DNA from 3 places in the Ensifer sp. Root954 genome. Region 2 is predicted to be linked to each of the others. Evidence: predicted binding sites of a transcription regulator. Region 2 holds the regulator's gene; each other region holds the start of a gene.

Region 1 (10,177 bases), on a different contig from region 2:
CAAGCCTTGCGTTACGATTGACCCACGCTGTGACTTGCAACGTCGTTTCTTGAATGAATGCGTGCGTCTGGCACAGCGATTACCACCTTCGCCGGCCATCCGCGGCGTTTGGCGTCCAAAGCGCGCCGCGATCCTTTAGATTCGCGAACCGCTGCGCTCTCCTGCGTCACTTGCTGCGGGCCTTGCCCTCAACGCCTGATCAGACCGCCGCGATAGTCGAGCTCGTAGGCTTCCTCGCCGTCGACGAAGATGACCTCATGCCCGGAAAAATGTGCGGTGTCGCCGCGGCTGTTGTCGATGTAGTAGCCATGGGCGTGCCGGAACTCCGTGCCGCCGAGGAAATGCCGCTTGTCGCGGTACATCGCCTGAAGCGCCGCCCTGATGACGACGCCTGCCTTTTCACCGTTTATGAGGTCAGGACGGATGATCCGCCCGAAGTAGTTCATCGCCCAGTGCGGCTCGTCATTCTGCCACACGGTCTCCTGGCCTGCGAAATCGGTCCCGCCGAAATAGCTGTCGAGGTAGCGCCAGCTATCCCGCTCGTAGCCGATGTCGTGAGAACCCGGGCGTGACGACGGTCGCTGCCCGCCGCCGCCGACATAGGTTTTTGATTTGGCTTCAACGATGAATTCTCTGAGTGCTTCGAGCGCGGCCATGATTGTTCCTCATACGTTCGCGCCGGAGGATGTCGCGATCCGCTGAAGTTGTAAAGAACAAATAGAGAACAATCGCCCGGTTATTACAGGCCGCACGCCTTCTGCCCGCGATCGTCGCTCCAGTCCTTGAGAAGGATGAGCTCGCCTTTCGCGGTGATTGGCTTGTCGTTCGATTTGCCCTTGCCCGTCAGCACGTTGAGGTCGCATTGCGCGGTGTTGTCCGGATCGAGCGTATCGTAGGACGAGTAGGTGTAGCCCGCCACGACGAAGTCGAAGTTGCGATAGGCGACCGTCAGCTTCTGTTCCCAGCGGTCGCGCCCGATGGCATCGTTCTGACTGGTGATGAGCAACGAGCCGCTCGGCAGCGCCTCGATCGACGGCGCTTGGCCGACGAGTTCGAACTGACCCCAGACCTTGTTCGGAATGGCCGACTTTAATGCCAGCGCGCCGTTGTCGCCGGTGAGGTAGAGATAGATGCCGTTGTCCTCGTCGCTGCCTTCGGCGGGTCGTACGATGAGCGCGAGATCCGGGCTCCCGTCCTTGTTCCAGTCGCCGGTCGCCGCCGAGACGATGCGGGCGGGGTCTATCGTCTCTGCTGCGGAGACGGTGGTCGGAAGCAGGATCAGCAAGGGGAGAATCAGGCGTGCAAGCATGTCGGAGCGCTCCGCGTGGTCGTTCCTCTTGATATGCGGGCGCCGCGCTTTCCTCAAGCGGCTCGTCGTCAGTTAACCTGCATTCGGGCGCGATGTTAACCATCGTGAACAGAATGCCTGTGCACTGCTTGACGCGTGAACAAAAATGGAACAAAGTAAAAACATAACGGAAAAGGAGCCATGTTATGACTGATTTTGTTCGTGACCTCGCCGCCTTCGCGTCGATGAGCCTGTTCATCGCAAGCATCTCTTTCATTGCGCTCGGCCTCTGAAGGCGGGCGTCAACATCTTCTCTCAAGCACCTCCGCAAAGCGTCTCATCCCCGTTGAATAAGGGGGACGACATGTCAGGGGAATCTGGACATGACGGGCGATAAACGGGATATCCTTCCGACTGGACAGGAATCAGGGTGCGACAATGGCAGACGACAGCAAGGCAGCATCGAGTGAGGCGCTCGGCACGGATCCGCAGTTCGTGCATCTGCGCGTCCACTCTGCCTTCTCCTTGCTCGAAGGCGCTCTGCCGCTGAAGAAGGTCATCGGCAAGGCGGTCGCCGATAACCAGCCGGCGATCGGGATCGCCGACACCAACAATCTCTTCGCAGCCCTCGAATTCTCGCAGAAGGCAGCCGGTGACGGGCTGCAGCCGATCACCGGCTGCCAGCTGTCGATCGACATGGAGGACGAGACCGAGGGGGATCGGCGCGGCCATGGGCATCAGCTCGCCAAGCTGCCGTCGATCGTGCTCATCGCCGCCACCGATGACGGCTATACGCGCCTCGTCGATCTCGTCAGCCGTGCCTATCTCAGCGGCGAGGGCAGCCAGGCGACGCGCATTACGCGCTCCTGGCTTGGCGAATGCGGCACCGAGGGCTTGATTGCGCTGACCGGCGCGTCCGGTGGCCCGGTGGATATCGCCATGAAGGCGGGCTCCACGGCGCTCGCCGAAGCGCGTCTCGAAGCCTTGCATGATCTCTTTGGCGATCGGCTCTATATCGAGCTGCAGCGCCACGGTGGCCACGACCGGCGGCACGAGAGCCGGATGATCGAGCTTGCCTACAAGTTCGACATTCCGCTTGTCGCCACCAACGAAGCCTTCTTCCCGTCGCCCTCCGACTATGAGGCGCATGACGCCCTGATGGCGGTAGCGCACAACGCCATGGTGTCGGACGACAGCCGGTTCCGCCTGACACCGGACCACTATCTGAAGAGCCGCAAAGAAATGGCGGCGCTGTTTGCGGATCTGCCCGAGGCACTGGAAAACACGATCGAGATCGCCCGGCGCTGCTCCTTCATGCTGAAGACCCGTGGGCCGATCCTGCCGCGCTTTACCGGCGCGACGGCGGATCCGGAGGAGGCCGAGCGCGCCGAGTCGGACGAACTGCGTCGCCAGGCGGAGGAGGGCCTCGAAGACCGTCTCGCGAGACTGGGTATGGCGCCCGGCTACACCCAAGAGGAATACCGCGAGCGCCTGGCCTTCGAATTGAGCGTCATCGAGCGCATGAAGTTCCCCGGCTACTTCCTGATCGTTGCCGACTTCATCAAATGGGCCAAGCAGCACGACATCCCCGTCGGGCCGGGTCGCGGCTCGGGCGCCGGCTCGCTCGTCGCCTATGCGCTGACGATCACCGACGTCGATCCGATGCGCTTCTCGCTGCTGTTCGAACGCTTCCTCAATCCCGAGCGCGTCTCGATGCCCGACTTCGACATCGACTTCTGCCAGGACCGGCGCGAAGAGGTGATCCGCTACGTGCAGCGCAAGTACGGTCGCGAACAGGTGGCGCAGATCATCACCTTCGGTTCGCTGCAGGCCCGTGCCGCCTTGCGAGACGTCGGTCGCGTGCTCGAAATGCCCTATGGTCAGGTCGACAAGATCTGCAAGCTGGTGCCCAACAACCCCGCCAACCCGACGCCGCTTTCCAAGGCGATCGAGGAGGAGCCGCGCCTGCAGGAAGAGGCCGAGAAGGAGCCGGTGGTCGCCCGCCTTCTCGATATCGCCCAGAAGATCGAAGGCCTTTACCGCCACGCCTCGACCCACGCCGCCGGTATCGTGATCGGCGACCGGCCGTTGTCGCAGCTGGTGCCGATGTATCGCGATCCGCGCTCCGACATGCCGGTCACCCAGTTCAACATGAAGTGGGTCGAGCAGGCCGGTCTCGTCAAGTTCGACTTCCTCGGCCTGAAGACGCTGACGGTGTTGAAGGTCGCGGTCGATTTCGTCAAGCAGCGCGGCATCGAGGTCGATCTCGCGAGCATCCCGCTCGATGATCTGAAGACCTACGAGATGCTGTCGCGCGGCGAAACGGTCGGCGTGTTCCAGGTGGAAAGTGCCGGCATGCGCAAGGCGCTGATCGGCATGCGGCCCGACTGCATCGAGGACATCATCGCACTCGTGGCGCTCTATCGCCCAGGCCCGATGGAGAACATCCCGGTCTATAACGCCCGTAAGCATGGCGAGGAAGAGGTCGAGTCGATCCATCCGAAGATCGACCACCTGCTCAAGGAAACGCAGGGCGTTATCGTTTACCAGGAGCAGGTGATGCAGATCGCCCAGGTGCTCTCTGGCTATTCGCTCGGCGAGGCCGACCTTCTGCGCCGCGCCATGGGTAAGAAGATCAAGGAGGAGATGGACAAGCAGCGCGCCCGTTTCGTCGACGGCGCCGTCAAGAACGAGGTGTCGAAGCCGCAGGCCGACCTCATTTTCGACCTGCTCGCCAAGTTCGCCAACTACGGCTTCAACAAGTCGCACGCGGCGGCCTATGCGATCGTGTCCTATCAGACCGCCTACATGAAGGCGCACTATCCGGTGGAGTTCCTGGCGGCGTCGATGACGCTCGACATGTCCAACACCGAAAAGGTCAACGACTTCCGCCAGGATGCCAAGCGTCTGGGCATCGAGGTGATCGCCCCGTCGGTACAGACCTCGTTCCGGCACTTCCAGACGGGCGAAAGCCGCATCTATTACTCGCTTGCAGCGATCAAGGGCGTCGGCGAATCAGCCGTCGAGCACATCGTCGAGGTTCGAGGCGACAAGGCCTTCGCAAGCCTCGAAGACTTCTGCCTCCGGATCGACCCCAAGCTGCTCAACCGTCGCGTTTTTGAAAGCCTGATTGCCGCCGGCGCCTTCGATTGCTTCGGCTACGACCGGGCGGAGCTGGTCGGCGGGCTCGATCGTATTCTCGGGTTTGCCCAGCGGGCTCAGGAAAACAAGACGAGCGGGCAGAGCGACATGTTCGGCGCAGGGGCGGCCACCGGGCCGGAGCGCATTGCGCTTCCGACCTACACGCCGTGGCTTGCCTCGGAAAAGCTGCACCGCGAGTTCCAGGTTCTGGGCTTCTATCTGTCTGCCCATCCGCTCGACACCTACAATGCGCTGCTCGCCAAGATGCGCGTGCAGACCTTCGGCGATTTCGCCGGCGCTGTGAAGAAGGGGGCGACGGCCGGAAGGCTCGCCGGAACCGTAACCTCGAAGCAGGAGCGCAAGACGCGCACCGGCAACAAGATGGGAATCATCGCCTTCTCGGATTCCTCCGGCCAGTTCGAGGCGGTACTGTTCTCCGAGATGCTGCACCAGTATCGAGACCTGCTAGAGCCCGGCAAATCACTGGTCATGACCGTGGCTGCGGAAGAACGGCCGGAAGGCATCGGCCTGCGCATCCAGACGCTGCGTTCGCTCGAAGAAGAATCGCTGCAACTGCAGAAGGCGCTGCGCGTCTATGTGCGCGATTCCGGACCGCTGAAGTCGATCGCCTCGCACCTCAACACGAAGGGCGACGGGCTCGTCTCCTTCGTCGTCATCAAGGACAATGGCCAGCGCGAGATCGAGGTTGAACTGAACGAGAAGTTCCGGATTTCGCCGGAGATCGCTGCAGCATTGCGCTCGGCGCCGGGCGTCATCGACGTCGAACTGGTGTAATCCGAGGCGGGGCTCCGCTGAATTGCAGTGGAGCGGCGATTGAGCCGGATTGGAACCTATCGACCGGCGGCGGGACGCTCGCCGGGTGCTTGTCTGCCGGTCTCGCGGATCATTCGCCGGGACGTGTCCGGGTGATGGTGATGAAGTCGGTGCCCTGACCGGTCTCCAGACCGCTTTCCACATCGGCAATCGAGAGCGACGAGCCCTCGGCGAGCAACGCTTCCACGCGCTTGCGCACATTGTCGGAGATCGTCATGCGCGCCAGCGTGCGCTGGATACCGTTATAGGCGAAGGGATCGGCCTCCGTGGAGATGCCGAGCCGCTTCTTCGTCGAGGCGGGCAGGTGGTTCTCGAGCGAGACGCCGAACCATTTGCCTTCGGCACCTTCTTCTTCATTGTGCCGGAACTGGAGGAAATGCGTTCCGAGCGCCTCTTCCGGCTTGTCGATCGTAAGCCCGGCTTCAAAGAGCGGCTTGAACCCTTGCCGCACGAGGATCTTGCCGTTTTGCGGCGGCGTACGTCCGGCCTTGCGCAGGAGCCTGTCGGTCAGGTCCGGTGTCAGCTTGCCGTCGCCGTCGATGCCTTCGCTTGCCTGGAAGGCACGCAGGGCCGCAATCGTCGCCGGCCCGGCATGGCCGTCGATCGCGCCCGGCGCGTAGCCGAGGAAATCCAGGGACGTTTGAACCTCGCGCATGGTGTCGCGGGTATCGCTGCGGGTGATCAGGATACGGATCGGCTCCTCGGTGGATCGCGCCGAATTGGCGCCGCCGGGCGGCTCCCGCATCGCCACTTCCACCGGCACATCGCCGGCCTGGCTGATCGCCGGTCTGAGCGGCACGTCGGAAAGCGGCGGCTGGAGATCGATCGGGGCCGGGCGGAAGAGTAGGGCGCTCTTGACCTCCAAGGGCGTTATCTGCCGGTCGGAGATCAGCACGTGCACGCCGCGCTCGGTCAACTTGTAGAGCGAGGCAGCAAATTCACTCGGTAACCGCACGCAGCCATGGGACGCCGGATAGTCCGGCACATGGTTGGAGCCATGCAGAGCAATGCCCGACCAGGTGAGCCGCTGCATGAACGGCATCGGAGCGTTCGAATAGATGTTCGACTTGTGATGACGCCGCTTTTCCAGGATAGAAAAGATGCCCGATGGCGTCGTGTGGCCCGCCTTGCCGGTCGAGACCGGTGATGTCGCAATGACAGCGTCGCCGTCATAGACGACGAGCGATTGCTGATCTTTCGAGACGATGATCTGCAGCGGCCCGCGACTGCCTGCAAAGCCGGTAGCCGGCGACAAAAGCAGTGCGACGACGCTGGCGGTGAGAGCGAAACGCGATACCATACACTCAACCCAACACGTGACTTGGCGAACAAGCCTAGCCTTCAATCTTTAAGGAATTCATCCTGCTGTGTGGGCTGTCGATCAAGGTTGCGTGATCGCTTTGCGAAGCGTGCCTGCTCGGGCAAGCACGCTTGCGGTCTCACGGATCGCGTTTTCTGGTGCCGAAAGTGTAGCCGGTTTCGACGCTCGCCTTGCCGAATTTGTCGCGCAGCTTGTTGATCGCGTCCTCGGCCGCAGCGCGCCTGGTGGCCGCGGGATCGACGAGATCGGGCGGATCGGCGAGATCCGGGGCGGAGAGATCGCTGACGCCGATGCCGATCAGCCGATACTTCGTTCCGTCCGCCTCTTTTTCGAGAAGCTGCAGGCCGATACGGAAGATGCGGTCGGCAAGGCGGGTAGGGCTATCCAGGCGCCGGTTGCGGGTGCGGATCTTGAAGTCGGCGGTTTTGAGCTTGAGAACGACCGTCTGGCCGGCGAGTTCCGACTTTCGCAGCCGGTGGGCGACTTGCTCGCTGAGGCGCCGCAGATGCGTGACCAGATCGTCATAGCGCGCGATATCGTCGTTGAACGTCGTCTCTGCGGAAACGCTCTTGGCTTCCCCGTCGATTTCGACCGCTCTCTCGTCGAGCCCGCGCGATAGGCGAAAGAGCCGCTGCCCCATGGTGCCATAGCGCCGCATCAGGTCGCCTTCCTCCATGGTCTGCAATTGCCCGATCGTGCGCACGCCGTCACGCTCCAACGTGGCGGCAAAGGCCTTGCCGACGCCCCAGATCAGGGTCACCGGCTTCTCGCGCAGAAACTCCAGCGCCTCGGCTTGGCCGATGACGGAAAAGCCGCGCGGCTTTTGAAGGTCGGACGCCACCTTGGCGAGAAACTTGCAATAGGAGAGGCCGACCGAGACGGTGATGCCGACTTCCTGCTCGATCCGGCGGGCGAGCCGCGCAAGCGTGCGTGCCGGTGGATCGTGATGCAGTCGCTCCGTGCCGCTGAGTTCGAGGAAGGCTTCGTCGATCGACAGCGGCTGCACCAGCGGGGTCAGTTCCTGCATCAGCGTGCGCACCTCGCGGCCGACGCGGGCGTATTTCTCCATATTGGGCTTGATGACAATGGCCTGGGGGCAGGCTTCCAGCGCCTTGAACATCGGCATGGCCGAGCGCACGCCGTGAATGCGGGCGACGTAGCAGGCGGTGGAGACCACGCCGCGCTTGCCGCCGCCGATAATCACCGGCTTGTCGGCAAGCTCCGGGTTGTCGCGCTTCTCGATCGAGGCATAGAAGGCGTCGCAGTCGATGTGCGCCAGCGTCAGGTCATAGAGCTCCGCATGCCGCAGAATGCGCGGGCTGCCGCAGGCAAGGCAGCGCCGCACCGACGCCGCCTGTTCCTTGAGGCAGTCGCGGCAGAAGCCTGGAGAGTGAGCAGCGCTGTCGGGCATATCGGGAACAAATATTGAACATTGCGACCTTAAGCTCTACTCTAGCGAGTCTCAAGGAGGCGCGATTGGAAATCACAATGCAATTGTCGCCGTTGAAAAGGATCACCGGGCGCGTCTTGCGCAGCGCCGGCGCGGCTGAATTTGCGCCGACGGGCAGCCGATCCGGGCTAGCCGCGGAAGTGCGCGCGAATGGCTGCGGCTGCCTCCGGCCAGTCTGCGACGGCGCGGATGTCGGCGTCGAGCTTCGGCGCGAGCGCCTTGAACTCCGAGTCGGCCATGAGGTTTATCGGCAGGCAGGTCGGCGCGTGATCCTTCACCGATCGCAGGTTGCGAAGCATGTCGTCGATGAAGACGAGGGGGACGGTACGGCTGCCGTGAAGTTTTTGGACGATCGGCCCCTTCGGCTCTTCGGACGCAAGCAGCGGATAGGGCAGGCCGAGCCGGTCAAGAAGAGCGCGACGAACCGCGGCGTGCTGGGGCGGCATCGCAGTCAGAAAGACGATATCGGCTTCCTCCGACAATGCGGCCAGGGTCTCGACGACCTTGGCGGCGGGCGTTTGCCAACGATCCTGCGAGCCGTAGAAGGTGTCGAGCAGGATCTTGACCTCTGGCTCCGTCACCGGCTGCTCGTCCGCGTGGGTGATGATGTTGCCGGTCAGGCGAAACGATCGGGGCAGGAGGACATGGCCACAGCTCCCAAGGAACGCTTTGAACGGATTGATGAATTCAAGCACGACATCGTCGATGTCGCTGACGATCAGCGGGCGGTTTCCAGGCGTGATGCTGTGAACTGTCGGCGCGTTTGCCACCCTCAATCCTCGAAGCCTGCGTGGCCGGAAAGTACCGTATGGGCGCGCACGACGTCTTCAGGCGCCGTACCGGTCGCCGTGCAGAATGCCATCAGGGTCGGTTCATGGTCCATCAGAAAGGCGACGAGCCCGCCCATGAAGCCGGGTTCGGCAATCGCGTTGCGCAACGCCGTCGGGTCCGTGCCGGTCAGCGCCAGAAAGCGGGACAGAAGCTCAGGCTCGCCGGCAAGCCAGGAGAGAATGTCGATGGCGATTTCGTCGGCGCTCTTCAATGGTTTGTCCCCGTATGGTTTTTACGTGCGGAGTTACCTATTTTTCAACCAAATAGGCCTATCTCTGACGTTGAGGAAATGGGTCGAGTCGTCGGCTCCGCACGTTAATTGTCCTGAGGAGACTTGCAAGGTGACGATGGACAGCAAGGGATCGACATGCCCAAACAGGTGATGATTGTTGAGGACAACGAGCTGAACATGAAGCTCTTCCGCGACCTGATTGAGGCCTCCGGCTATGCGACGATCCAGACTCGCAACGGCATGGAGGCGCTCGAGCTCGCGCGCAAGCATCGGCCCGATCTCATTCTCATGGACATTCAGCTCCCGGAGGTTTCCGGTCTGGAAGTGACGAAGTGGTTGAAGGAAGACGATGAGCTACACGTCATCCCGGTCATCGCCGTGACCGCCTTTGCCATGAAGGGCGACGAGGAGCGGATCCGCCAGGGCGGGTGCGAAGCCTATGTCTCCAAGCCGATCTCCGTACCGAAGTTCATTGAGACGATCAAAACCTACCTGGGCGATGCCTGAGCGGCGGGAAAATTGATATGACTGCGCGTATTCTTGTTGTCGATGACGTTCCGGCCAATGTGAAGCTGCTCGAAGCCCGGTTGCTTGCCGAGTACTTCGACGTGCTGACGGCCAGTGACGGTTATGCCGCCCTGGCGCTCTGCGAAAAGACGCCCATCGACCTGGTGCTGCTCGATATCATGATGCCCGGTCTCGATGGTTTCGAAGTCTGCGAGCGGCTGAAGGCGAACCCGAAGACGGCACATATCCCGGTTGTCATGGTCACCGCGCTCGACCAGCCTTCGGACCGCGTGCGTGGCCTGAAGGCCGGCGCCGACGATTTCCTGACGAAGCCCGTCAACGATCTGCAGCTGATGTCGCGGGTGAAGAGCCTGGTGCGGCTGAAGAACGTCAGCGATGAGCTGCGCCTGCGGGCCCAGACGGCGCAGACGATCGGGCTTGAAGATGTTGGCCGGGCGGACCGGCCTGACGAGCCCGGCAACGTCCTGCTCGTCGATGGCCGCGGCTCGTCGCAGGAGCGGCTACAGCGCGCCCTCAAGCCGATTGCCGAGGTCTCGGTCATCTCCGATCCGC
Region 2 (10,177 bases):
ACCGATGGTCAGCCCATGGAGCTTGCCCATGACCATGTCCTCGAGGCAGCACCGAACGAGTTGTTCTCGGCTCTTGAAGACCTCCGGCCCAATGAAGCCGGCAACATCGTTGACATGCAGCCATGCGCCCTTCGGCTGCACTTTCGCAAGCTCCATGCCGACAGCCCGGCTGAACCCGTACTTCCGGGACTCAAGCACCATCATGTCGACGCCGTTTGCCGCGCCGTTGGTGAATTCCGAGCCCTGCCCGGTTTCGAAATAAAGGCCGTACCGCTCCCCTGCCTTGGCGCGTGCGTACTTCAGGATCTTCTCATTGGTTATATCGAAGATCTTGTTGCAATCATCCGTACCGGCAAGGCTCTGGAACACGGTGGAAACCGTGCCGGGGAAGTCTTCGCTTACCTCACCTTGGACGTCGATGTGAGCGAGCACGCACCACGGAATGACGTCGACCAGCTTGAACGTATCCACGATGTCCTTGAGCGCCCGCTCCACCGTGACGACGCTGTCGACGGTACTGTCCACCGGGTTGGTGCCGATGACGATGTCGCCGGTCGCATAGGAAAACGCATCGAAGACCTGCCACATGATGTCGTCGGGGTGGTCGGTCGGCGAATTCGGCTGGATACGTGCGCCCATGTATCCCTTGGCCCCCAGCTTGGTGCCGGGCATGACATTGAAAATCTTCTGGCTGACGGCGATCAACTCTTCATTACTCATCAGCTTCGGCACGCAGCCGATGGTATCGCTGGTCAGGCCATGCATGACGCCTTTGATCTCATCTTCCGATTTGGTCAGAAGAAATTCCTTCAGCTGGCCCATCGTCCAGTCTTTCAGCTTTTCTTGTTGAGCCCTGTCGGTGGTCTGCCAAATCAGTCGTTGCAGATCGTCCTCAAACAGCGGGTGCTGATCGAGGTCTGCGATCTTCGTTCTTGCCAGGAGGGCTCGGGCGTTCGTTCGGGACGTATCATTTTCCGCAGCCACAGCGATCGTCTGGTCTCCTTCCTTGAACGCATTCGCGCATCCCAGAACCTGCCGATAGGTCGTCTCGTCAAAGCCGCCCTTGATCCTGCTGATATAGGCAAAGATGTCCTCATCCTGCTTCACGTCGTCGATCACGAGGTTGCTTGGGCCTGGCGCGGCACGGGCAGCATGACTGTAGGCTGTAAGCGTGGCCGCCGCAGTTCCCGCCACCAACAGGAGATCGCGCCTGGACAGTGCATGCTGGTCTGAGAACATGCCTTTGCTCATTGCCATTTCCTTTCTGCAAAAGGTCTATCGGCATCTCGCCCGACGGCCCTCTGGTGACCGGCGATCTAAGGAAGGCGCATAAGAGTAAATGCTCGACACGTGTCCCTTGGGCATCGACACGGACCCGGCGAGCCTCGACCAGCCGGGCCTGTCAAAGTCGATTACTGCAGGCTCATCACGATGCGACCGTCGATCTTCCCGGCTTCCATGCGGCGGAAGATCTCGTTGATATTCTCGAGGCTATCCCACGAGAAATGCGGCGCGACTTTACCTTCAGCAGCGAACTGGAGCGACTCTTCCAGGTCCTGGCGGGTGCCGACGATCGATCCACGCACGGTGATGCGCTTAAGAACAGTCTCAAAGACCGGCACCGAGATCATACCTGGGGGCAGGCCGACGAGCGCCATGGTGCCGCGCGAACGCAGGAAACCGAACGCCTGTTCCATCGCAGCGGGCGAGACTGCAGTCACAAGCGCTCCATGCACGCCGCCGGTGGCCTTGATCACCTGCTCGACCGCATCCTTGGCCTTGCCGTTGACTGTCAGGTCGGCGCCCAATTGCTTTGCAAGTGCCAGCTTGTCGTCGAAGATGTCCGCCGCGACGACATGCATGCCCATCGCCTTTGCGTACTGCACGGCCATGTGGCCAAGCCCCCCGATGCCGGAGATGGCAACCCATTCACCGGGACGGACTTCCGTTTCCTTCAACCCCTTGTAAACGGTGACCCCGGCACACAGAACCGGCGCGGCAGGGCCGAACTCCAGCCCATTGGGCAGGCTGCCGACGAAATCAGGATCCGCCAGGCCATATTCGGCGAACGTCCCGTTGACCGAGTATCCCGTGTTCGACTGGGCCGCACACAGCGTCTCCCAACCGGTGCGGCAATGCGGACAGTAGCCGCAGGCGCTGTGAAGCCAGGGAACGCCGACCCTGTCGCCCTCTTTCACTCTTTTGACACCGGCGCCGACCGCCGAGACATAGCCGACACCCTCGTGCCCGGGAATGAATGGTGGGCTGGGCTTCACCGGCCAGTCGCCATTTGCAGCATGGAGATCGGTATGGCAAACGCCCGTTGCTTCGTATTTCACCAGGATCTGTCCCGGCTGCGGCGTGGGCACTGCCACTTCCTCGATCGTCAGGGGCGCGCCGAATTGCCGAACGACGGCTGCCTTCATCGCCTGAGCCATTTGCCAATCCTCCTCCAATCGCCGGGCCACGGAGAGGTTTCTTATGGGAACAGTGGGCCGGCAGGGGCCTATCTCACATACGAAAATCGTGTAATTGGCTCGAGCATCATGGCGCTCACAGCCAGTGCCCGGACGTCATTTCCTGCTTGGCGTATACCGCCACACTTCAACGCGGTTCACGTATCGCCATCGTCAGGTTGCAGCGTAAACCCGCCGGCAGAGTTCGACAATGGGTGGAGTGCAGAAGCGGTTCAGAGACCGACTGCCTTCGGCGCCCGGCCGGATCGAACAACGCAGATCGTGCAACGGCGTTCGAGCGGGCGCGCTGGCGCGCGTATTGACAGGATCGGCGCCGGTCGTGTTGACTGAATGCTACGGGGCCGTAGCTCAGTTGGGAGAGCGCCGCAATCGCACTGCGGAGGTCGAGGGTTCGACTCCCTTCGGCTCCACCAAAACGATCAGAAGGTGCCCGGTTGCCGAGGTATCGGAACAGCGGCTGATTTGTCATCAGCAGATCGCCAGTTCGAGTCTCTCTGGGGACACCGCCATGCTAATCCACCGTCCGGCCTTCGCGAAACGCTGCCCGATCCCGTGGCCACCTGTTTTCAGAGGCTGAACGGATCCCGCGCCGAGCGCTTCTCGCTCGGTGCATTGAACGGGTCGGCTTTCTTCTCCTTGGACTTGCGGCCCTCGTCGGCGATGATCTCGTCGACCGCCCTCTGGCACTTCATCAACTCGTCGGCCGCCGGGCCGGTGCCGCGCAGGCTGAGATTTGCGATGACGCGATCTTCAAACGCGATGGCCAAGGCCCGCTTGCGCACGAAGCCCGTCAGGAACTCGGCGTCGGTGACGTTCACGAACAGAAACTTTCCGCTCGCATCACCGGCAGCGGTCGCCGAGGCGCTCCATGGATCGGTCTTGTCGAAGCGGAAGGTCAGGTCGTACTCTTTGCCGACCTCGAGCGACCTCCAGTCGTCGCTGGCGAAGCTCATATAGAGCGGCGACTCGGAGCCCTTGGGATAGAACCCAAGGCGCAAGGTGACCCCGCCGTCGAATACCGACGAGATGAAGCAGGAGCCCTCCATCGAGGTGTCGGAAGCAACAGTCCAGCCGTCGACATCCTTCCACTTGATGATTTCGGACTCCTCAGCCGCGGCCGATCCCGCGGCGATCAGACAGCTTACCAATCCGACCAGCAATCTACGCATGCAAAACCCCCGTTTGCCCGCATTTTGATAGGTCCCCGCATCGCTGTCGAGGGTGCCTAGCCGATCCCAGGCAATATTTTAGGAATATTCACCTCTCCGCGGCAAGCGGACTGCCCATCACATGGCGAAAGGATCTTTCGATGACTTGGTCTGGCCGCCGCCGGCAAAGGGATCGTTGTTCGGCGCATTGCCACCGGCGCCCGCAAAGGGATCGTTCGCCGCTCCCTGACCGCCATTCGGGATCAAGGCGCTCACCGCCTCCTGGCACTTGAACATCTCGCTTACCGCCTTCATCGAATCACGCAGGCTGAGGCTCGCGACGACGCGCCCCTCGAAGGCCAGCGCCAAGGTGTTCTTGCGAACGAATTCGGTAAAGAAGTCGGTGTTGGAAAAGTTGACGACAAGGGCCTTGGCGCCGGTCAGATCAACACCGAACGCAACGGCCGGCCACTGACGACCACGGTCGAGCTGCAAGGCAACATCGTATTCCCGCTGCGGCTCGATGGATTTCCATTCGGCATTGCCGATCGAAAGAAACGCCAGGTTCGTCGATCCCCGCGGATAAAAGCCGATACGAAGGATAGCGCCGGCGTCATAGCTCGTCGCCGCGTAACACGAGCCTCCCAGGGAAGGATCGGATCCCACCGTCCAGGCGTTGATCCGTTTCCAGATATTCGAACGCCCTTCTTCGGCAGACGCCGCTCCAGCCGTGAGCAACAGGCCGAGCACCACCAACGACAATCTATGCATGCAACCACCCCACTTTCCACGCAAAGTTATCTTTTTTTAGAGGCCTGTCGAGACGGTGAAGGCCCTTCCCCGCAGGGATTTTTGCGCGCCCCAGGCCCGATGCGAAAGCTGGCAGCTCCGATGCATTCTCCGCGCCGGTCCATGAAGAACGGCCGAGACGAGGTCGAGATGGAGCGGCTGGCGCAAATCAGCCACAGCCTGCGGGCAAAGAGCTGTTGAACATGGCAGAGTGATCGCCATGCTTGCTGGACTTCGGAACGAAAGCGCGGTTCACATCGTTTACCAACCCTTAGTCCCACCCCTTCATCAAGTGGACGATCACCGTGCTTGCCGCCCTGCTTCTCGCTTCGATAGTCGCATCGCCCAATATGCCTGACGTCAAGCTCAGTGCCGCGACGGTGGATGAACTCCAGACCGATTTCGAACGGGCCGTACCGTGCCATCAGATCGATGGACGCAATGTTTGGAAGGGCGCGCTCGCGTTCTACATCCAGTCCTTCGTTTATGACGGCGATACGCCCGTTGCGACCGATGCGGCCGACGCAGTGCTTCCGGAAGACAACAGCGCCGAGACGGTGAAGGAGTTCGAAGACGCCTGCTCGGCCTCGCAAGCGACTTAAGTCTCTCCGCGAAGAGAGCCGCGATTCGTTCGAATCACGCGCGCGACCGGCCTGCCCGGCGCTGTTTTGGGACGCAACCGTCGCCGAAAACCGCCCCGCTCCCGCAAAAGTGACCAATCGACCCCCACAGAAGCAGCCAATTGCCTGAATTCACGGAATTTTAGGCACTTGCGGAACACATATGGAACAGATAGTGTCTGTTCTTGATTTGTTTCACGCCTCTGGAGCGACGTGCCATGCTGACCCGCAAGCAACAGGAATTGCTTCTGTTCATCCACGAACGCATGAAGGAGTCGGGCGTACCGCCGTCTTTCGATGAAATGAAGGATGCGCTCGACCTGGCGTCGAAGTCCGGCATTCACCGTTTGATCACGGCGCTCGAAGAACGCGGGTTCATTCGCCGGTTGCCGAACCGGGCGCGCGCGCTCGAAGTCATCAAGCTTCCGGAAGCCTACGCCGCCGGCCAGCAACAGCCGCGCAGAGGCTTCTCGCCGAGCGTGATCGAGGGCAGCCTCGGAAAGCCGCCGGCCGCCGCTCCTGCCACGCCGAAGCCGGCGCCGGTCGCCGAAAGCACGTCTGTTTCCGTCCCGGTGATGGGCCGCATCGCTGCCGGCGTGCCGATCTCGGCGATCCAGAACAACACCCATGACATTACCGTTCCGCTCGACATGATCGGCAGCGGCGAGCATTACGCCCTCGAAGTAAAGGGCGATTCGATGATCGAGGCCGGCATCTTCGATGGCGACACGGTGATCATCCGCAACGGCAACTCGGCCAATCCCGGCGACATCATCGTGGCGCTCGTGGACGACGAGGAAGCGACGCTGAAGCGCTTCCGTCGCAAGGGCGCGTCGATTGCGCTCGAAGCGGCCAACCCCGCCTACGAGACGCGCATTTTCGGACCGGATCGCGTGAAAATCCAGGGCAAGCTCGTCGGGCTGATCCGCCGCTACCATTGAATTCCAGGCAGAACGCCGAATCAAAAGAGCCTCGCCACTGAAAGTGGCGAGGCTCTTTCCATTTAAGGCGACCTGAAATCCAGATCGCTTATTCGTGGATCGTGTATTCGCCGAGTTCGCAGAGATCCTGCGTGTCCTCGGTCGTATCGAGGGCCGAGCCTTCCTCGAATTCGAATCGCATGTCGTATTTGCAGACGTCCCGCCCGTCGGCAATGGTGATCTCCATGCTCTCGCCGGGGTTCAGGACCTGCCGACCGAAAACATCGTCTTCCCATTCATTGACGCCGACCGGCGACGTATAGAAATTCGTCAGTACCGCGCCGGTGTTGTTCTTCAGCTGGAAAACCAGGTCGTCCGCGCGCGCCTCCATAGCGGTCGCCGCAAAACACGCCAACGCCGTCAGGATCAGTCTCTTTTTCATTGATGCCATTGCCTCCGTTCTTAATGTTGACGGACGCTACCGATGCGGTTGATCTCAGCGGAGTCATCGTTCCCCCTCTACCGAATTCACCGAAGCGATAAGATCCGACGGAGGCATAGGAGACGTGGCTTGCGCGGACGTGTCGCGAATTTTACCGCGCTGCCCTAAGGCAGAACGCCAAACCAAATTTAACGAGGTGAGATTATTGGAGGCCTCGCCCGGAATTGAACCGGGGTACAAGGATTTGCAGTCCTCTGCGTCACCACTCCGCCACGAGGCCTCACAGCTCGGATAACCAAGCGTTGGCGCGGATTTAGAATGATTGCAGAAAAACCGCAAGAGGCATTTTCTGAAAAACGCGCCGTCGAATTGCAGGACGGATACTTTCCACAGAACGATCGACGATGTCCGCCGATCGTCTCCCAGCTGATCTCAGCACCAGGGCGTCGGGCGCCCTTCCCACGGCCGCACGAGCCCCTCGGAAACGAGTACACGTCCAAGAGATTGGTCACCGCGGGTGACCAGGCGCAGTTTCTCGCCGGCCTTGGCATCTGATCGCCCTCCCGCCGAGATCAGCCTGAAGTCGCCTGCATTCAGCAATTCGCGCAGGCGCTGCTTGGCGTAGAAGCCGCGCGAACGCTCCTTGTCGCAGCTTGCCTGGCGGATTCGCGGTGCATCGACATCGGCGACGCGGATCGTCTCGCCATGGAAGACGAAGGTCGCGCCATCGATCACGCAGTTGTCGTTGCGAATGCCGCAAAAATAGAACTGATCGGTACGGATGGATGCCGTCTTCACCTCTTCATTGGGCCGCACGAGAGGGGTTGGCGGCGTGACGCCGACATTCACCGACGGCACCGGGGCGGCCAGGACAACCTTCGTCGCCGGGTTGGGCTTCGGATTTGGTTTGTGCCTATCCGCCTGCTGCGCAACGCGCTCCTGCGCTTCAGGAACCGCGCGCTGAGGCTTCGGCTTCGTTTCCGATCGCGATGCAAGGGCCATGACATCCGAAACCACCGGCCAGTGCCGCAACTCGGCGCGATGGTCGTAGGCCATGACGCCGCCAAGGGTGAGCGCTGCGGCCAGATACCACGGCGCCATGCCGCCCTGTTTGCTGGTGCTTCGGCCCGAACTGCGGCGTCGACGTTTCGTAGTGGCTTTGGCCATCGGTCCCCATCCTGATTCGAGACCGCATTATGCGTTTGATGGGTTGCCGAAAAGTTTTCGAGGGCACCCCAACAGAGGGGAAGACCGCGAGGAACCGGTCATTCGCCTGCGCGGCCACGGCCCTTGTTGAGAGATTCGGAATTGGTACGGGACGGCCGCGAGGAACCGAAAACTGCCGACCGCCCTGCCTCGACAACAAGATCGTTAAATCGGCGTCCGGCTCAGGAGCCGTTCGAGGAGTTGGCCTTCCCGCGCCAGCGCGCCCACCAGACGGCCAGACGACGACGGCGGCGGCGAACCGAGGGAATGTCGTGGGAAAGCACGATCAGGCCCAACGGTATCATCCAGAAGCCCAGCACGGGCAGGAAACCGAGAAAACCGCAGAACACCAGCAGCGAACCCAGCAGGATGCGCAGCAGCGGAGAGTCGGGCAGCGCGATACGCCATTTGCCCAGCACGATCTGTCGTGTTTGCGGATCAATGCCGAAATGCGTCTGCTTCCTGTTTTTATTCATCATTCCCTATCCGGCGTGTTTTCCCACAATTGGGGACTTCTCCACAGCCTCGCAACGGAACTTGTCATTTTTTTTGAAAAAAGCGCTTGGCAAATCAGAAAAGCATGCGTATTAGCAGCCTCACTTCTGAAGCGCACAGCACAACAGCGGCGCGGATGATCCCTGGTAGCTCAGCGGTAGAGCATTCGACTGTTAATCGACAGGTCGCCGGTTCGAATCCGGCCCGGGGAGCCACTTTCTAAAAGAGCCATTTGCAGCGATGCGAATGGCTCTTTTTCATTTTGCACCTATGTTCTCCAGGTGATCAATCCCCAACCTCCCGATGGTTCTTCATGACAAAGGCCGCGGCGCCGCCCATCATCGTCTGGTTCCGCAAGGATCTCCGCCTGGCCGACAATCGCGCCCTCTCGGCTGCCGCCGGCGAGGCAGCCGTCATTCCCCTCTATATTCGCGAACCCGCCGACAGCGGCAACGGTCCGCTCGGGGCGGCGCAGGCGTGGTGGCTGCACCATTCGCTCGAGGCCTTGGGCGCAAGTCTCGCGCGGCACGCTTCTCGCCTCGTTCTTCGATCAGCCGCGCCGCTTGACGTGATTGTCGAGATTGCGCACGCAAGCGGTGCGGAGCGCATCTACTGGAACCGGCGCTACGACCCGAACGGCATCGCCACGGATACCGCGCTCAAGAAGGCGCTGGCCGAGCGGGGAATCATCGCGGAGAGCTTTGCAGGACAATTGCTGCATGAGCCCATGCGGCTGCTGACGACGACGGGCGGCCCCTACCGCGTGTTCACGCCGTTCTGGCGCGCGCTCGAACTGAAAAACGAGCTGGCACCGCCGATCGACCGGCCGCGCCATATCGCAGCCCCGGGAGCATGGCCGCGATCGGAACGCCTTGACGACTGGTCGCTGCTGCCGACGAAACCGGACTGGGCGGCGACATTCAGCGAGGTCTGGACGCCGGGCGAAGACGGTGCGGCCACCCGTCTCGAAGAATTCGTCGATGAGAAGCTCGACGCCTACAAACGCTGCCGCGACATTCCCGACGCGGATGGCACATCCCTGCTCTCGCCTCATCTCGCCTTTGGCGAAATTTCGCCGGCGCAGGCCTGGCATGCGGCAGCTGGGCCCCAGGCCGATAGCGGCGAAGGGGCGGCCACCTTCCGCAAGGAACTCGCCTGGCGCGAATTCTCCTATCATCTGCTGTTTCATTATCCTGAGCTTGGCCGCCGCAACCTCGACCGTCGATTCGACCGCTTCCATTGGCTGAACGACGAGGACGATTTTACTCGATGGACCAGCGGGCTCACCGGATATCCGATCGTCGATGCCGGCATGCGCCAGCTATGGCGCCACGGCTACATGCACAATCGCGTTCGCATGATTGTCGCCTCCTTTCTCATCAAGGACCTGCTCGTCGACTGGCGCAAGGGAGAAGCCTGGTTCCGTGACACGCTGGTCGACGCGGATCCGGCCAACAATGCCGCAAGCTGGCAATGGGTCGCCGGATCGGGCGCGGACGCCGCACCGTTCTTCCGCATCTTCAACCCGCTCCTGCAAGGGGAGAAATTCGATCCCGACGGTCTCTATGTGAAACGCTTCGTGCCGGAGCTGGAGCGCCTCCACCCGCGCTATGTCCATCGCCCCTTTGCAGCGCCCGCCACGACCCTTGCCGAAGCCGGCATCGAACTCGGCACGACCTACCCGAAACCGATCGTCGACCATGCCCTTGCCCGCGATCGGGCACTGGCAGCCTTCCGGCAGATCACAAGCGCACCGGGAGTTTCTGAAGAGACGTAGAGCCTCCGGTAGAATTCCTCAGTTGGCGTCCCGCCCGATTGCGGCTAGGCTCACGTTACGGATGCAACAGCTGAGGGGGTGGTGTATGCGTAACCTGGAAGCCGATTTTGCTGCATTTGCCGGTGCGGTGGAGCTATCTTCCGAAAATCTGGCGACGGCCGTGCGGGAATTTCCGCTCAAGGCGCGCATGGTGCTTGGCGCCCTGGTGCACCTTCAGGTGGGAACGTTGATGCTCGCCACGCCAGACGGCCGCAGGCTGGTGATCAAAGGCGCCAGGGCCGGCCCCAGCGCCATCCTCAACCT
Region 3 (10,177 bases), on a different contig from region 2:
TATGTGATTTGCGGTGGTGACGCAAGCGGATTTGCGCGGAGAGGCCAAACAATGCCGCCGGCGGAACAGAGGCTTGTGTATGGACGCCATGCGCCACAAACGATGTCTCGGGCGGCACGTCAGTAGACCTGCGAAGGTCCCGCTAGTAGGCCGACTTCACGACCGGAATGAGGGCAGCCCCACCCAACCGTGACAAACCCGGCGCCCTTCCCGGTGTTGGGACGCCACACTATCCGCGTCTGTGCCGCCCCAGGTACGCGTCATCCGACAGCCCATCTCGCCGCAGCGATAGACAAACCTGCAAACGCCCGTTCGCGCCCGCCATCGGGACGGCAACCGCAGAGCTGATCGTTACGCCGACCCTTGGAGCGTCCCGCACGTTCATCCCCCGCGCGGGCCAAGCGACGAACAGACCCTGGCGCGCAACCGAGCGACAGCTGGTCTTCGCCTCAGGTCAGGAGACAAAGGAAAACGGGCGAAGCCTGCGCCTCGCCCGTTCCTAGAACAAATGTTGCAGCGCCCGCTTCAACGGACGCAGCAAGGTCCAGCGCCGCGATATGGCGGCGGCTGAAATCAGCGCGTCAGGCGCTTGTAGGTGACGCGCTTCGGGTTGACCGAGTCCGGGCCGAGGCGGCGGATCTTGTCCTTCTCGTAGTCTTCGAAGTTGCCTTCGAACCACTCGACCTGGCTGTCGCCTTCAAAAGCGAGGATGTGCGTTGCCAGGCGGTCGAGGAACATGCGGTCGTGGCTGATGATAACGGCGCAACCGGCGAAGTTTTCGAGCGCGATTTCGAGCGCTGCCAGCGTCTCGGTGTCGAGGTCGTTGGTCGGTTCGTCGAGCAGCAGCACGTTGCCGCCGTTCTTCAGCATCTTGGCGAGGTGAACGCGGTTGCGCTGACCGCCCGAGAGGTTGCCGACCTTCTGCTGCTGGTCGCCGCCCTTGAAGTTGAAGGTCGAGCAATAGGCGCGCGAGTTCATCTCGTGCTTGCCGAGCTTGATGACTTCAGCACCGCCGGAGATTTCTTCCCAGACGGTCTTGTTGCCGTCGAGCGCGTCGCGGCTCTGGTCGACATAGCCGAGGTGCACGGTATCACCGATGCGGATCGAGCCGCTGTCGGGCTGTTCCTGGCCGGTGATCATGCGGAAGAGCGTCGTCTTACCGGCGCCGTTCGGGCCGATGATGCCGACGATGCCGCCCGGCGGCAGCTTCAGCGACAGGCCGTCGATCAGCAGGCGATCGCCATAGCCCTTGGTGACGCCTTCCATCTCGATGACCACCTGGCCGAGACGTTCGCCGACCGGGATGATGATCTGCGCGTCGCCGGGACGCTGGTTTTCCGCCGCGTTGACCAGTTCGTCATAGGAGCGGATACGCGCCTTGGACTTGGCCTGACGAGCCTTGGGGCTGGATGCGATCCATTCCTGTTCGCGAGCGATCGCCTTCTGGCGGGACGCCTCTTCGCGACCTTCCTGCTGCATGCGCTTGGCCTTCGCAACCAGGTAGGCCGAGTAGTTGCCCTCGTAGGGAATGCTGCGGCCGCGGTCGAGCTCGAGGATCCAGCCGGTGACGTTGTCGAGGAAGTAACGGTCGTGGGTGATCATCAGCACGGCGCCCGGATACTCGCGCAGGTGCTTTTCGAGCCAGGCGATCGTCTCGGCGTCGAGGTGGTTGGTCGGTTCGTCGAGGAGCAGCAGGTCCGGCTGCGAGAGCAGCAGCTTGCAGAGCGCGACACGACGCTTTTCACCGCCCGACAGGTTGGTGACTTCCGCGTCGCCCGGCGGGCAGCGCAGCGCTTCCATGGCCATTTCGACCTGACTTTCCAGATCCCAGAGGTTCTGGCTGTCGATGATATCCTGGAGCTTGGCGCCCTCTTCCGCCGTCTCGTCGGAATAGTTCATCATCAGTTCGTTGTAGCGGTCGACGATCGCCTTCTTCTTGGCGACGCCTTCCATGGCGTTTTCAAGCACCGTCTTCGTCGGATCGAGCTGCGGCTCCTGCGGCAGGTATCCGACGGTCGCACCTTCGGCCACCCAGGCCTCGCCGGTGAATTCCTTGTCGAGGCCGGCCATGATGCGCAGAACCGTCGACTTACCGGCGCCGTTCGGGCCGAGGATACCGATCTTGGCATCCGGGTAGAACGACAGATGAACGTTCTCAAGAACCTTCTTCGCGCCGTAGGACTTATTAAGTCCGGCCATATGATAGATGAACTGACGTGCCATGAGGGAATGCTCCGCAGGGATAAGGAAATTTGCCCGCTATGTAGGCGAATTATAGGAAGGGGGCAATGATCAAAGGCATCCGCCCCCGCCCTATCCCAAAACGAACATCGCCATCGGAACGCCCGGCAGGCTTTCCCGGAAGGCGCCTAAGCCCGCGCAGTCAAGGCCGCACCATAAGGCGCTGACATGGCCGACCGGGCGAAACACCCTACCCGCGACCGGCAGTATCGGCGATACCCTTGGCGCACTTGAACTCGGTCGTGCCTGCGGCCTGGATCAGCGGCCCGAGGCTCGCAGCCTTCATAACATCGCCCGTGAGCCCGATCGTCAGCCCGGTGATGATGCTGCGGCCTTGCACGGTCTGGCAGCGCATGCGCACCCGGTCGCCGGCTCCAGCGCCAAAACTCTGGTCGAAGGCCTGCTTGATCGCCGCCTCATCGAGTTCCGCACCGACACGCTGGCGGAAAAGTGCCCCGACCGCCGAGCGGTTGAGCTCTTCCAGCATGCGCAGCTGCACCGAGAAATAGTCGTCGACCGAGCCGCTCTGGCAGGTGCCGCTTCGCAGCCACTGGTGCCGGTCGAGACCGGATTGCACGCCGGGCATGGCGATAAGCAGCCGCGCCGCGGTGTCGTCGGCCATGGCAAGCTTCGGCAGCTCCAGCCAGCTGCCCTTGCGGTCGGTTGCCCGCGCTTCTGCCGCGACCCCGCAATAGCTCTTGCGCAGCGGCCACAGGCCATGCAGCGAGAGGTTGGTGGCATCGAAGCGTTCCGCCGTCTGGCTCTCGCATTCCTTGCGTTGCGGCCGCGTCTCGCAGAAACCGGGCTGCCAACTGACCGCCAGCACATAGTCGGTGCGGCTGGTTGAACTTGCCGGCGGAGCACCCTTGGATGCGTCTTCACCGGCTGCAAAGGCGCCGGACGCAAGCAACAGCGTCAGCGCTGCCAGGATGCCCGCCACAGAACCTGATATCGCTTTACAAAAACGGACCATGATATCCTCCCGCAAAAACAAAACGGGAACAAATATCGCCCAAAACGGGAAAATTGCAACCCCTAATGTAATGCACCGTCAAATCGCTTGTGACCTCATGCGCAACGATCAACAAGCGGCGATTGCCTTTGCCACGCAAATCGATTTGAAATCTCAAAGGTCTGTCGATTGCTTCCGGGAGTAGAGATGTTCGGGCAGGTGAAGACGCATCAGAGCCCGACCGGTGCCAGCTTGAGCTGGCGGCATTTTCCGGCAACCACAGAAGCCCGCGGCATCCTTCTCGTCAGCCATGGCCTTGCCGAGCATTCCGGCCGATATGCCCGCTTTGCCGAGGCGATGGCCGGTCACGGCTTCCATGTCTATGCCCACGATCATCGCGGCCACGGCGCGACGCGGGCGCCTGACGCCCAGCTTGGGATGTTCGCAAGCCGCGACGGCCTCGACAAGATATTCGCGGACATCCGGGCAGTGCGGGAGATTGCGACCACCGCCCATCCGGGCTTGCCGGTCATCCTCTTCGGCCATTCCATGGGTGGACTGATCGCGCTCAATGCCGCCGAAACCGATCCCGGCCTCTACGATGCGCTTGCCGTCTGGAACTCCAACTTCCGGCCGGGCCTTGCCGGCCGTGGCGGACAGGTGATCCTGAAGATCGAAAAGGCGCTCAAAGGGTCTGACGTGCCGAGCCCGCTTCTGACCAAGCTCACCTTCGGCATGTGGGGCGGCGCCATCAAGGATCGCAAGACCGATCTCGACTGGCTGTCGCGCGACGATGCCGAGGTCGCCAAATATGCCGCCGACCCGCTCTGCGGCTTCGATGCGACGGTCTCGCTCTGGCTCGATCTTTTCCGCCTGTCCTTCGATGGCGCCCGGCCCGACCGGCTGGCGCGGCTCCGGAAAAACCTGCCCATTCATCTCGTCGGCGGCAGCGCTGACCCGTCGACCGAGATGGGCAACGCCGTCCGCTGGCTTGGCACGAAGATGAAAGCCGCCGGTCTCAGCGACGTTAGCGTCACCGTCTATGACGGCATGCGCCACGAAACACTGAACGAACTCGGCCGGGACGAGGCGACGGCCGACTTTGCCGCCTGGTGCCTGCGCGCCGTCGCAGGGCGGCGCTGACCGGAAATATCATGGCCGACATGTCGCTTCCCAAGATCGCCGCCGACCACAACCGCATCTCCTTCGGGCTGACGCTGATGGTGATCTCGGTGCTTCTGTCGCCGCTGATCGACATCTTCGCCAAGCTCGCGATCGCCACCGTTCCCTCGGCCGAAATCACCGCCGTGCGCTTTCTGCTGCAGGTCGTCTTCATCCTGCCGATCGTGCTTGTCCGCGGCAGCCTGTTTGATCTCACCTGGAAGAAGACCGGGCTGCACGCATTGCGGGGCGGTCTGCTGGTCGTGACCATGCTCTCCTTCATTACCACGCTGAAGGTCATGGAAGTCGCCGACGCGATCGCGATCTTCTTCGTCGAGCCGATCATCCTCACGATCCTCGGCAGCATCTTCCTGAAGGAGACGATCGGCTGGCGGCGCTACACCGCCTGCGGTGTCGGCTTCTTCGGCGCGCTGCTCGTCATCCAGCCGAGCATGCAGGAGGTCGGCTGGATCGCCCTTCTGCCTGTTGTGGCCGCCTTCGGTCTTGCCGTGTTTCTGCTCGTCACCCGCATGGTCGCGCAAAATGAGGACCCCTGGTCGATGCAGTTTCACGCCGGCGTCTGGGGCGCGCTCTTCTGTCTCGTGCTGCTTTATTTCGGCGAAGGCACCGGTTCCGGCATCTTCGATCCGGTCTGGCCAGAAGGGTACACCTGGTATTACCTGCTCGGCGTCGGCGTCACCGCCACCATTTCAGGCGTGCTCGGCGTCTATGCCTATCGCGCCGCCCCGGCCTCGGTGCTGGCGCCGCTGCAGTATCTCGAAATCGTTTCGGCCACGATCTTCGGCTGGCTCGTCTTCGGCGACCTGCCCGACGCGCTGAAGTGGCTCGGCATCGCCATCATCATCGGCTCCGGCCTCTACATCATCTGGCGCGAGCGCCGCGTGCACAAGGACACGAGCGTCGCTCCGGTGTCGCCAGCCATCTGACAACAAAGCCATCTGAAAACAAAAGAAAGACCATCGGGAGGAATATCATGAAAACTGGAGGTCAGCTCATCGTTGACGCGCTCGTCGCCAACGGGGTGAAGCGCATCGCCTGCGTGCCGGGGGAAAGCTATCTCGCCGTGCTCGACGCGCTCTACGACACCGACATCGACGTGCTCGTCTGCCGCCAGGAAGGCGGGGCCGCGATGATGGCGGATGCCTGGGGGCGGCTGACCGGCGAGCCCGGCATCTGCATGGTGACCCGCGGCCCTGGCGCGACCAACGCTTCCGCCGGCCTCCATGTCGCCAAGCAGGATTCGATCCCGATGATCCTCTTCATCGGCCAGGTTCAGAGCGAAGCGCGCGAGCGCGAGGCCTTCCAGGAGATCGAATACCGCCGCGCCTTCACCGAGGTCGCCAAATGGGTGGGCGAGATCGACGATCCCGCCCGCATTCCGGAATTCGTCACCCGCGCCTTCGCGGTCGCCACGTCCGGCCGCCCCGGCCCTGTCGTGCTGACGCTCCCCGAGGACATGCTGACCCGCAGCGCCGAGGCACCCGCCGCCAAACCCTACCAGCCGGTCGAGGGTCATCCAGGTCCGGCGCAGATGAAGCGGCTCGGCGAAATGCTGAGCAACGCCAAGCGCCCGATCGCCGTCCTCGGCGGCACTCGCTGGACAGCGGAAAGCGTTGCTGAATTCCAGCGCTTCGCTGAACGCTGGAAGCTGCCGGTCGGGTGCTCCTTCCGTCGCCAGATGCTGTTTGATCACCTGCACCCGATGTACGCCGGCGACGTCGGCATCGGCATCAACCCCGCTCTGGCAAAAGAGGTCAAGGAAGCGGATCTCATCCTGCTTATCGGCGGCCGCTTCTCGGAAATGCCCTCGTCCGGCTATACGTTGATGGATAGCCCCTACCCGCGCCAGACGCTGGTCCATGTGCATCCTGACAGTTCCGAGCTCGGCCGCGTCTACCGTCCGGAGTTGGCGATTGCCGCCAGCCCGCGCGACTTCGTCGCCGCGCTCGAAAGCCTTGCACCGCCGAGCGAACCGAGCTGGTCCGCACGCACCGAGACCATGCACGCCGCCTATCTCAAGTGGTCGACCCCGCCGGAAACCGGCCCGGGCGCGGTGCAGATGGGCCCGATCATGAACTGGATCGAGGCGAACGTGCCGGAGGATACGATCTTCACCAACGGCGCCGGCAACTACGCCACCTGGGTGCATCGCTTCCACCGCTTCCGCCGCTACGCCACCCAGGCAGCCCCGGCTTCGGGCTCAATGGGTTACGGCCTGCCGGCGGCGGTCGCCGCCAAGCAGCTGCATCCGGATCGCGAAGTCATCTGCTTTGCCGGCGATGGCTGCTTCCTGATGCACGGCCAGGAATTCGCAACCGCCGTGCGCTACCGCCTGCCGATCATCACCGTCGTCGTCAACAACGGTATCTACGGCACGATCCGCATGCACCAGGAGCGCGACTATCCCGGTCGCGTCAGCGCCACCGATCTCACCAACCCGGATTTTGCAGCCCTTGCCCGCGCCTATGGCGGCCACGGCGAGACGGTCGAGAAGACGGAAGAGTTTGCCGACGCCTTCCTCAGGGCGCGCGCCAGCGGCAAGCCGTCGATCATCGAGATCAAGCTCGATCCCGAAGCGATCACCCCGACGCGCACACTGAGCGAGATCAGGGCAGGCTGAGCAGGCTTTGTTCAAGAAAGGGTTCAATCACGGCGCAGACGCGCCGTGGCTGGATTCCTGTGACAAGCACAGGAATGAGGGCGCTGGAGCATTTGCGACGGGGGCCTTCTTCCCACGCGCCCGCGCTTCTGTGCCTGCCAGCGTGCGGGCGAAGCGACGCTTCCCAGGGCGTCGTGCGCCAATTGAACGCCGATCGGCCACCGAATCCAGCAGCGCCGCCTCGGCGGCGCGGGGAACGATCACGCCCGCTAACTGCCTGCGAGATACGTCCAGCCGCTTACTCCAGCCATTCCGTCGAAAACGCACCGGCCTCATGCAGATCGGTCGTCTCCAGGCGCCCCGGCCCGAGGTTCTCGAACTTGTGCGGCACATTGGCCGGCGCCACGACGATCTGACCGGCCTCGGCATCGATGATGCGGTCGCCGACGGTGAAGCGGGCGCGGCCGACGCGGACGATGAAGGTTTCCGGATAGGGATGGCGGTGCAATTTCGGCCCGTACCCGATCTCGTCGGTGGAAACGAAGATCACCGAAAGGCCTGCGCCATAGGCGCCGCCCTCGAATTCGCCCTTCCAGGCGTCGGGCTCATCCGCCCATTGCTCCCGCGAAATGAGATGCGCTTCGGCCATGCCGGTCCTCCACTGTCAGATGGAACGATGCGGCCGAGCGCGAGAGTTTGGATTTTGCGTGGCTCAGCCGCGGATATGCTGGGTCTGCTGGTAGACGGCCGTCGAGCGCGCGCCGGAACGGCAATAGCCGAGCATCGGCCGCTGGAACTCGTCGAGCGCGTCGACCATGCTCTTCACGGCATCGGCGGTCACGCCCATCGGGCCGACGGGAATGTGCTTGGCTTCGATGCCGAGTTCTTCGGCACGGGCGGCGATGGAATCAAAGGTCGGCTGGTCCGGCGCCTCGAAGTCCGGGCGGTGGCAGACGATGGACTTGAAGCCGAGCGCCTTGATCTGGTCGAGGTCCTCGACCGCGATCTGGCCGGTAACCGAGTATTCGTCGTTGATCTGGCGGATGTCCATGGTCGTCTTCCTTGAGGCAAATTTCCCGGCCTCTGATGTAGGCGCAGCCTTATCTCCCGTCAATTCAAAAGCCGCATCGTCAAGGCGCAGGATCAGACGACCGAAAAGGCGATGGCGTAGCTGCGCGCCTCGCCCGGCTGAAGCGGTGTCAGTTCCCCGGCCGCAGCCAACTCCGGCCGTTTGGCGATCCGGTGCGATACCGGCTCGATGCTGATCACGTTGGCCTCGCCGCGCTGGCAGCGCCACATCTGCAGGAAGGGCAAAGTATCGGCCCGGAACCGCACTTTCAGATTTCGGCCGCCGAGCCCCGCGAGATCCGCAAGCGTGACCTCCGACCAGCCATCGGAACCGATGGCCGCCGGCAGGCAGAAATGTGCGCTCTCGCCGGTGCCGAAGCACCAGGCGCTCTCCCCGCCTGCAAGCGAAGCGCTGACGATGCGGGTCTCGTCCCCGAGCAACCGGCCGCCAATGTTGAGGTGATACATCATGACAGGCGGAAAGGCGGTGCCGCCGGAATTGACGACGCGATCTTCGAGCACCACTTCGTGCCGCGCGGCATCGATCCGCCAGCGCCGCTCGACCCGCGCCCGCCCGCCATCGGCGAGCGCCACCTCGATCGTCGCCGTGCACTCGGCCCCGTCGCTCGCCATCTCCGCGTGGCTGACGGCTGTTCCGGCCAGTGACCCGTGCAGCGGATAGCATGCGCCTTCCGCGCCACCTTCGATCGCCTCGGGATGGCGGATATGGTCTGGACCGCAGGTAAAGAGAAAACCGGCCAGCGCCCGGTCGATCCTCGGGTCCCCATCCGACGGGATCGCAGCACCCGGCGACAGGTCGATACCGTCGACGACGAAGGCGGCGATATCGAGCGCGGAGAGCCGGTCGAACAGCACATGATTCTCTTGAAAATCCTGTGGTTCTTCGAGCGTCTTCAGCATGTTCTCCTCCTCAAATCGGCCGCAGAATCACTGCAATCACAAAGAGATGATAGCTGAGGAGAGACGCATTTCACCGGTTGAAGCCCGGGATTGCGCCGCCTAGATAGAATTTAACTGCTTGTTCATGATGAATTCATTTTTTTCACATTAACGTCGAAATCGAAATGTATCGCGCCACATTCACCACAATGAAAACAGGTTCTCTCGTGACGTCAGCGACCCGCACAGGCCTCTCGCTCCTCGCCGCAGTCGGCTTTCTTGCCGTGGATCTGACGGCCGCCTTCGCGCAGGACTATCGCGGCTACAATCGCTATGGCGACGATGTCATGCTGGTCACGCCCGACGGCGAAATCCTCGATTATGTACCCCGCTCCGACGAAGTGCAGACCATGCGCGACAGCCGTGGCCGCACGCTTCTGATCGACAGCTGGGGCAATGTGGTCGCAACCGTGGTGCCCAATAATCGCGGCCGCCAACGCGACTACGGCGGCAACCGCCAGGGCGATTACGGCGGCTATCGCCGTCAGGGTGACGTGGATATCTATTCCAACCGACGCTACCGGGAAACCGAGCGCGGCTACGGCTATTCCGAGCCCGGCGACGTCACCGGATCCGTTCCCGACTACCGCGACGTCGTTCCGCCGTCGACCGACGGCAACGAACTGCCAAACAGCCTGCCCGGCCTGATCGACGGCACCCAGGAGGCTTCCGTCGATCCGAACGACGGCAACCCAATGCGCCAATCGATGCCGCCCGCGATCTCGGTCAAGTCGAAGTCGCGCGCCGAGATCACAGCACTTCAGGTCTTCCTCGACCGCGAAGGTTTTTCGCCGGGCGTGATCGACGGCAAGATGGGCTCGAACGTCACCAAGGCGATCGAAGCCTTTCAGCAGTCGACCGGCGAAACGCTCGATCCCAACAACACCGACGACATTCTCGAGCGGCTGCGGATGAACGGCGGCATGCCGATCACCAGCTACACGATCACGGCCGCCGACGCCGCCGGCCCCTATGTCGCGTCGATCCCCGAGGATTACGCGCACAAAGCGATGCTGCCGCACATGTCCTTCACCTCGACGACGGAAATGCTCGGCGAGAAGTTCCACATGGACGAGGCCTATCTGCGCGAGTTGAACCCGGGCGTCGATTTCACCATTCCAGGCACGATCATCAAGGTGATCAACCCCGGTGCCAACAAGACCGGCAAGGTCGCC

The links. Region 2 encodes LexA, which represses DNA repair genes until DNA is damaged. Its sites were predicted from a motif close to TGTTCNNNNTGTGTTCNG; they were not measured.
Region 1: the regulator LexA is predicted to act here: its motif matches at 7,999-8,016, upstream of ASE71_RS17630 (DNA polymerase IV).
Region 3: the regulator LexA is predicted to act here: its motif matches at 3,228-3,245, upstream of ASE71_RS19955 (ribonuclease T2).

The regions. Positions count from the first base shown of each region.
Region 1 covers NZ_LMJM01000023.1:739,012-749,188, forward strand. The annotation lists partial or broken gene ASE71_RS36980 (lipoprotein-releasing system transmembrane subunit LolC) at 1-21, shown strand, start outside; gene ASE71_RS17610 (DUF5680 domain-containing protein) at 189-656, opposite strand; gene ASE71_RS17615 (hypothetical protein) at 740-1,309, opposite strand; gene dnaE (DNA polymerase III subunit alpha) at 1,727-5,224, shown strand; gene ASE71_RS17625 (L,D-transpeptidase family protein) at 5,334-6,563, opposite strand; gene ASE71_RS17630 (DNA polymerase IV) at 6,703-7,995, opposite strand; gene ASE71_RS17635 (hypothetical protein) at 8,163-8,804, opposite strand; gene ASE71_RS17640 (DUF3572 domain-containing protein) at 8,807-9,076, opposite strand; gene ASE71_RS17645 (response regulator) at 9,233-9,604, shown strand; gene ASE71_RS17650 (PleD family two-component system response regulator) at 9,622-10,177, shown strand, end outside.
Region 2 covers NZ_LMJM01000014.1:51,857-62,033, forward strand. The annotation lists gene ASE71_RS07535 (ethanolamine ammonia-lyase) at 1-1,251, opposite strand, end outside; gene adhP (alcohol dehydrogenase AdhP) at 1,413-2,438, opposite strand; tRNA gene ASE71_RS07545 (tRNA-Ala) at 2,815-2,890, shown strand; gene ASE71_RS07550 (hypothetical protein) at 3,044-3,646, opposite strand; gene ASE71_RS07555 (hypothetical protein) at 3,764-4,396, opposite strand; gene ASE71_RS07560 (hypothetical protein) at 4,720-5,016, shown strand; gene lexA (transcriptional repressor LexA) at 5,253-5,975, shown strand; gene ASE71_RS07570 (hypothetical protein) at 6,064-6,405, opposite strand; tRNA gene ASE71_RS07575 (tRNA-Cys) at 6,603-6,676, opposite strand; gene ASE71_RS07580 (thermonuclease family protein) at 6,829-7,563, opposite strand; gene ASE71_RS07585 (hypothetical protein) at 7,785-8,078, opposite strand; tRNA gene ASE71_RS07590 (tRNA-Asn) at 8,238-8,312, shown strand; gene ASE71_RS07595 (cryptochrome/photolyase family protein) at 8,411-9,874, shown strand; gene ASE71_RS07600 (SAM-dependent methyltransferase) at 9,960-10,177, shown strand, end outside.
Region 3 covers NZ_LMJM01000025.1:139,925-150,101, reverse strand. The annotation lists gene ettA (energy-dependent translational throttle protein EttA) at 574-2,223, opposite strand; gene ASE71_RS19955 (ribonuclease T2) at 2,432-3,214, opposite strand; gene ASE71_RS19950 (alpha/beta fold hydrolase) at 3,401-4,336, shown strand; gene ASE71_RS19945 (DMT family transporter) at 4,348-5,301, shown strand; gene ASE71_RS19940 (thiamine pyrophosphate-binding protein) at 5,349-6,995, shown strand; gene ASE71_RS19935 (cupin domain-containing protein) at 7,273-7,623, opposite strand; gene ASE71_RS19930 (TIGR01244 family sulfur transferase) at 7,687-8,025, opposite strand; gene ASE71_RS19925 (DUF4432 family protein) at 8,118-8,963, opposite strand; gene ASE71_RS19920 (L,D-transpeptidase family protein) at 9,128-10,177, shown strand, end outside.